2 regions of the Corynebacterium sp. TAE3-ERU30 genome follow, and region 1 is predicted to be linked to the other one. Evidence: predicted binding sites of a transcription regulator. Region 1 holds the regulator's gene; the other holds the start of a gene.

Region 1 (3,414 bases):
AGCGGCTCGGCACCTCTGGCCCGGTTTCGGCCAAGCGCATCGACAAAGCGATTGCCCGCCTGCGCTGATAGTGCGCTGGGCGGGCTACTGTCCGTGGTGAGGGCGAGCTAGAAGGAGTCGGATTTCTTCGCGACGCGACGCATCTTGCGAATTTCTGCCTCGAAGTCATCGGCACTGCTAAAGGAGCGATAGACGGAGGCGAAGCGCAGATAGGCGACCTCATCGAGTTCGCGCAAAGGCTCGAGAATGGCCAAGCCAATGTCATTGGCATTGACTTGTGAGCTGCCGTGGCTGCGCACGGTCTCCTCCACCTCTTGGGCCAGCCGCTTGAGTGCATCATCAGAGACGTCTCGGCCCTGGCAAGCGCGGCGCACACCGGTGATCACCTTCTCGCGGCTAAAGGGCTCGGAGACGCCATTGCGCTTGAGTACCAACAGCATGGCCTTTTCGATGGTGGTGAAACGGCCGCCGCATTCGGAGCATTCACGGCGGCGGCGGATGGCCGATCCGGCATCAATCACGCGGGAGTCGATCACGCGCGAGCTCTGATTCTGGCAAAAGGGACAGTGCATGGTGGCGAATCCTCAATAATCCAATCCGATCAGGTGCCGGCATACACCGCCGACACAGCGGCTCTGAGAACCTCACCTCAACACCGCTATCTGACACGCCAGTCTAGCGAAGCGCGACCCGGCCCCGAGAGCAGCTACCGAGATGGGCACACCGCCCCGGCCTCACTCGCGCCTGCTGTACTAGTGCACACTCGCCGTCTGGGTAACGAGATTCGGCGGGGTGTACGGAGCCTGGCCGTCTTGGGTGCTCATCGCGGCGTGGAAACCACCAGCCAAGAGCACACCCACACAGGTGGACACGAGCGCTTGCTTCAGCACGGCACGCCACGGGGCACCGTGGGAGGAATGAGCTACACCTGCGGAGCAGCCATTCGAACGATCACACGCATCCCCGGCGAGCCGAGAAAACGACGCATCATACACCCCGTGGCCAGCACCACCCGCCCCAGGCGATCGCCGTGGTGTTCTATCTGAATGAGAAAGCGTTCGAACACCACACGCCGAACGGGAGAGCTCTCGGCGTTGCACACCGCTCCAGGTGGCGGCCGGAGACACCACCGCCGGAGAGGACTGCGGGTAGGAAGAGCCCACGCCACGGGCGCTACGAGGTGCAGATACGGGGTTAAGGGAGAGAGTCATGAGAAGTCCTTTCACTGAGCGAGTACATCACTAGGGGCCACTGTAGGAAGAGCGTCGGACGTTCGAAACAATCCTTCACTCACATGTTCGACTATAGACAGTGTGTTCGATAGCGCGCAAGTGCAATCGAACACCGCAGTCATGCTTGCTCTGCTGGGCGAACAGCCGTATGATTTGAAGAGAAAAATGTTCGATTGGGCGTGTTCGAACGCCACGCCCCTTTCGGGCCGTAGCGCACAGTGGGTCATATCGGCCCTTGTCGTGCTCCGCACCTGCTCGCTCATCGCCAGACAACTTTCGAAGGACTCCTCATGGCCCGCACCCCCTCCGAACCTGACTACAGCGCCCTCTCCGAGCGGCAGCGGCGCATTCTCGAAGTGATTCGGGATGCCGTTGTTCTCCGCGGCTATCCGCCGAGCATTCGCGAAATTGGCGATGCCGCCGGACTGCAGTCCACCTCCTCCGTGGCCTATCAACTCAAGGAGCTGGAGAAGAAAGGCTTTTTGCGGCGCGATCCCAATAAACCGCGCGCCGTCGATGTTCGCCATCTACCGGAATCGGCAAAGCGCCCCGGCCCGAAGTCCAAGCGCAGCCAGAAGCCCTCCCCGGCCGATGAGGTTCCGGAAAGCACGTCGAGCACCACCTATATTCCGGTTGTGGGATCCATCGCCGCAGGGTCGCCGATTCTTGCCGAGCAGAACGTCGAAAGCTACTACCCCCTACCGCAGGACATCGTCGGCGATGGTGAGCTCTTTATGCTCCAGGTCGTTGGCGAGTCTATGAAAGACGCCGGCATCCTCAACGGCGACTGGGTGGTTGTCCGCTCCCAGCCCGTAGCCGAGATCGGCGAGTTTGTGGCAGCCATGATCGATGGCGAAGCAACGGTCAAAGAGTTCCATAAGGATCGCAGCGGCGTCTGGCTGGTCCCGCACAATATGGAGTTCGACTGGATCAAGGGCGATGAGGCAGAGATCCTCGGCAAAGTCGTATCTGTGATGCGCAAGCTCTAAGTGGCTCAATCCCCACAGAACGGGCAGCATATGGCCACCTCAGCGCCGATAAACGGGGCACAATCCATGCCTCGCTAGCGCCTGAGACCACATACTCACACCCCACGAACAGAGAATTACCCTCATTCGTGGGGCTTTTACTGTGCACCAGGCGCCGCTGTTGCCAAAGTAACAACATCGGACATCACACTCTGCGGCTGCACGCTAGACGCCGGTGTCACCGCAGCTCATCACAGCAGCACATCCCTCTGTGCCCGCAGCGATGGCGCACCCTACGGGGGCGGAGGACGGACACAATGCGGAGCAATGCCACACCCATGTGTGGAATTTGGCCCGATTCTTTCTAGGTTCCCGCCCGATCGTGCGAAAATGGATCTACATAATTCGATAACAAACCCACATAGTGCAGGCCGCGAACTTTTATTTTCACACACGCAGCCTCGCCCGATGCCCCGACTGTGTGCCACAGCGTCGCCGTTGGTGCCCCGCACAGTGGGTGATTATCTGTATATGGTCTGCCCCAGCTGTTGGCGCGAGCGCGGCTGTATGCGGACGCGTTTGTTCTAACTGAGGAGAAGTGGACACCGATGTACGCCGAAGAACGCCGGAGACAAATTGCCTCCCTGACATCGATCGAAGGCCGCGTGAATGTCACGGAGTTGGCCACCAAGTTTGGTGTCACCGCTGAGACCATTCGCCGCGATCTCGCCGTCCTTGACTCCGAGGGCACCGTGCACCGAGTACATGGCGGCGCGGTGGCGAGCCAAAGCTTCCAGACCGCCGAGTTCAGCGTGGATGCCCGTTCCCGCTCTGCCTCCGGCGCCAAATCCGCCATCGCGCGTGCCGCCATGGAGTTTCTCCCCGATCGCTCGGGCGGCATGTTCCTCGACGCCGGTACCTCTATTTCCGCCCTGTGCGAGCTCATTTCCGAGCACCCCAATGCCCGCGCCTGGTCGATCGTGACGAACTGCCTCGCGCATGCGATGCACTTGGCCAGCAATGGTTTGGATGAGGTGCAGCTTCTCGGCGGCTCCGTTCGCGCCATTACCCAGGCAGTCGTCGGCGATACCGCACTACGCACCCTCGCGCTGATGCGTGCCGACGTAGCCTTCATCGGCACCAATGCCTTAACGCTCGATCACGGCCTCTCCACGGCGGACTCCCAGGAGGCCGCGGTGAAACGCGCCATGATC
Region 2 (3,414 bases), on a different contig from region 1:
GAGATCGCCCGCCAAGCCCGCGCCGGGACGCTCTCGCCTGGGGCTATCACCGAGGAGCGCTTCTCCGAGTTCCTCGACGAGCCCGATATGCCCGATGTGGACCTCTTCTTGCGGCCCTCGGGGGAGAAGCGCACCTCAAACTTTTTGCTCTGGCAATCCGCGTATGCCGAGATGGTCTACCAAGACAAACTCTTCCCCGATTTCACTCCCCAGGACCTTTTCGCCGCAGTGGAGGAATATGCCCGCCGCGATCGCCGATTCGGTGGAGTGAAATAAAAATTTCACCCATATCCCATGATCAACCCCGGTTGGCAGCGCCGCCACGAGGGGTTAAGATACCGGCGATCACGTGGTAATCGGCCACGTATCGTCGTCATGAGCCGCGGCACGTGAACATAACGCGCGCGACGTGGCGCACGCATGAGCTGGGAGAGAAATGTCAGACAAAGCGACGTCCGCAGGAAGCCATGAGGCGGGAGGGAAGAAGGCTGCGCGGCTGCTCAGTACTGCCAGCCCCAAGCAAGTAAAGCGCTGGCGCCAATACCTCGCCAATGAACGCGCCGAGGCGGCCGTGTACCGCGAGCTCGCCCGCGGCAAGACGGGGGAGGAGCGCGAGATCCTGCTGCGCATCGCCCAAGCGGAGTCGCGGCACGAACAGCACTGGCACACCCTCCTCGGCGATGAAGTGGGCATGCCCCTGCGGCCGGATTTCTCCACGCGGTTTATGGCCTTTATGGCGCGCCACTTCGGATCAGTCTTCACCTTGGCGCTCATGCAAAACGCGGAGTCGCGTAGCCCCTATGAGGAGGACCAAGACGCGACCGGCCAAATGCAGGCCGATGAGCGCATCCACGCCGAGGTCGTTCGCGGCCTCGCGGCGCGCTCCCGGGAACGCATGTCCGGCGGCTTCCGCGCCGGGGTCTTTGGGCTCAACGATGGTCTCGTCTCTAACCTCGCGCTCGTGCTCGGCATCGCGGGCTCCGGGGTGTCGCAGAACGTCATTCTGCTCACCGGCGTATCTGGTCTTTTGGCCGGCGCCCTCTCGATGGCGGCGGGGGAGTACGTCTCGGTGCAGTCCCAAAAAGAGCTCCTCGAGGCATCCACCCCCGACCCCGAGGTGCGCCGTGCGCTCCCGCAGCTCGACTTCGACGCCAATGAGCTCGCCTTGGTCTATCGTGCCCGCGGAATCGATCAGCAGGAGGCCGAGGACAAAGCTCGGGCCGTGCTGCAGCGCATCCGCACCGCACATGATGTTCAGACCCCGGGCGAATTGAGCGATGCGTCCTCCGATACCAGCTCCGTGGGTACAGGGATAACCGCGGCGCTGTCGAGCTTCGCGTTCTTTGCCGGCGGCGCCCTCATCCCCATCCTGCCCTTCCTCTTTGCCCTCTCCACCACCACGGCTGCGGTGATCAGCACCGTGCTCGTTGGTATCGCCCTGCTGCTCACCGGTGGCATCGTGGGCGTACTTTCCGGCGGGCCGCCGGCCAAGCGGGCGCTGCGGCAGCTGGCCATTGGTCTCGGAGCGGCAGGCGTGACCTGGCTATTGGGCACGCTCTTCGGTACCAGCATCTCCTAGCTGGGCTGCTGGCTGGGCTGCTGGCTGAGCTGCTGGCTGGGCTGCTGGCTGAGCTGCTGGCTGGGCGCAGCGACGACGCTGCCCTGCCTAAAAAAAACTCGTGCGCAGCTATTGACTATCGAACATCTATGCGAGAACATAGTTCTAAGGGGAAAAGTTTAGGATAGAAATAGCGTGCAGGGGGAATAATGTTTGCGCAGCTAAAAGAAGATCAATTACCCGCAGAGATCCGTACTATCTACAGCTCCCATCCGCTATGGGGTGCAGTGTTCGAACGCATTAACAATACAGACTGTCGCTATAGTCACGAGCTGGCGACACTACCGTATAGCGCCCTCGAGGTGAATCGTCGTCGCATCGAGCTGATCGATTATCTCGCGGAGAAGGCAGGGGAGGGCGATGCGGTGGAATATACCGCGGCGCGCTTCGCTGGACCTTTAGGGTGTACCGAGAATTTTGTGGTGACGCTCCTGGAGCTCTCCCAGCTTTTCCGGGACTTCCCGCTGCTCGCGGCGGTGTTGCGCCTGAGGCCGATTTTCAATGACTCGCACCTGCTTGCTCTCGCCTCGGCATTGGTGGGGATTGCGCCGGAGAAAAGAGTGGACTTTGAGCTGAATTTCCTGCTCGAGGTACTGCCGCGGCGCAATAATCAGCAGCTCAAAGGGCGCTACTGGTTGCGCCGGCGCATCAACGACATCCTGGTGCGGGTGGATCCGCTCGGGGTGGATTCCAGTGGGGAGAAAGATCCGCGCCGAACAACGCAGGAATCAGTGAGCTTTTGGGACAATCCCGAAGGCGAGACCGGCTATATCGACATCGAGCTGAAGAATCATCGCTACCACCAAGTGATGGGGACGATCGCCCAAGTGGCCGCGCAGCGGGGGATCTCGCAGACGGATGCGCTCGTGGAGCTGATGACGCAGAACACCAACACCAAGGTGGTCTTTCATGTCTACGCCAACTGGTATGAGAAGCAGGCGTGGACTCCTGAGCAGGGGTGGCTATCGGAGTACGCCACAGACGAGCTGCTCAAGCAGGTGACCGCGCTCCAGTTGCTCTCTGATTCGGAGGTGGGTTCCTATCAGCCCACGGAGTCGCAGCGGCACGAGGTGATCGCCCGCTATGGCTGCTGCAACTTCCCTGGGTGTACCACGGCGGCATCGAAATGCCAGATGGACCACCTCCAGGAATATAACCGAGGTGGCCCGACGGCGACGTGGAATCTGCATCCACTGTGCACCAAGCATCACCGGCTCAAGACGCTTGGGGAGTACACCGTCGAGATGGATCCGCAGGGCAACACTATCTGGCGCTCTAAGGACGGGGAGGACGCTACCTCCGTGCCGGAGGGTGTGATCAAGGATATGCGCCGACTGACGCTGGAGGAGCGGATGCGCCACAAGCACCAGGTGCGGCTCGAGAAGAATGAGGCGATCTACGGCAGCGAGGTGCACCCCGAGGCGGACGAGCCCGCCCCGTTCTAGTGCTTAAGGGGCGGAGTGGCGCGGGGCGCACTCTGCGCAGAAGCCGAAGACCTCGGCGGTATGGGCAGTGAGCTTGAAACCATGAGCCTGGGCGGCCTGCTGGGCCCATTCCTCCACGGGGCCACCCTCGATTTCCTCGGTCTTGCCGCAGTCGGTGCAGACCAGGTGGTGGTGATGGCCTTCCGTGTCGCAATGGCGGTAGCGCGTCTCCCCGGAAGCCATGTTCAGCACGTCCACGGCCTCAATATCAGCCAAGGACTGCAGGGTGCGGTAGACGGTGGTCAGGCCCACTCGGTAATTACGGCGGGTGAGCTCCTCGTGGATCGTTTTCGCAGAAGCGAAAGCGTCCAG

The links. The regulator LexA, encoded in region 1, represses DNA repair genes until DNA is damaged. The targets are predictions, from matches to a motif close to CGAACANNTGTTCG.
Region 2: a site for LexA is predicted at 1,699-1,712, ahead of KR227_RS04980 (HNH endonuclease signature motif containing protein). Genes of this name have one in related genera too.

What each region holds. Positions count from the first base shown of each region.
Region 1 covers NZ_JAHUTO010000001.1:312,688-316,101, forward strand. Annotated here, with positions in the region: gene hrpA (ATP-dependent RNA helicase HrpA) at 1-68, shown strand, start outside; gene nrdR (transcriptional regulator NrdR) at 108-572, opposite strand; gene KR227_RS01385 (hypothetical protein) at 753-890, opposite strand; gene lexA (transcriptional repressor LexA) at 1,523-2,221, shown strand; gene KR227_RS01395 (DeoR/GlpR family DNA-binding transcription regulator) at 2,809-3,414, shown strand, end outside.
Region 2 covers NZ_JAHUTO010000002.1:443,990-447,403, reverse strand. Annotated here, with positions in the region: gene KR227_RS04990 (isoprenyl transferase) at 1-276, shown strand, start outside; gene KR227_RS04985 (VIT1/CCC1 transporter family protein) at 437-1,579, shown strand; gene KR227_RS04980 (HNH endonuclease signature motif containing protein) at 1,921-3,063, shown strand; gene KR227_RS04975 (Fur family transcriptional regulator) at 3,067-3,414, opposite strand, start outside.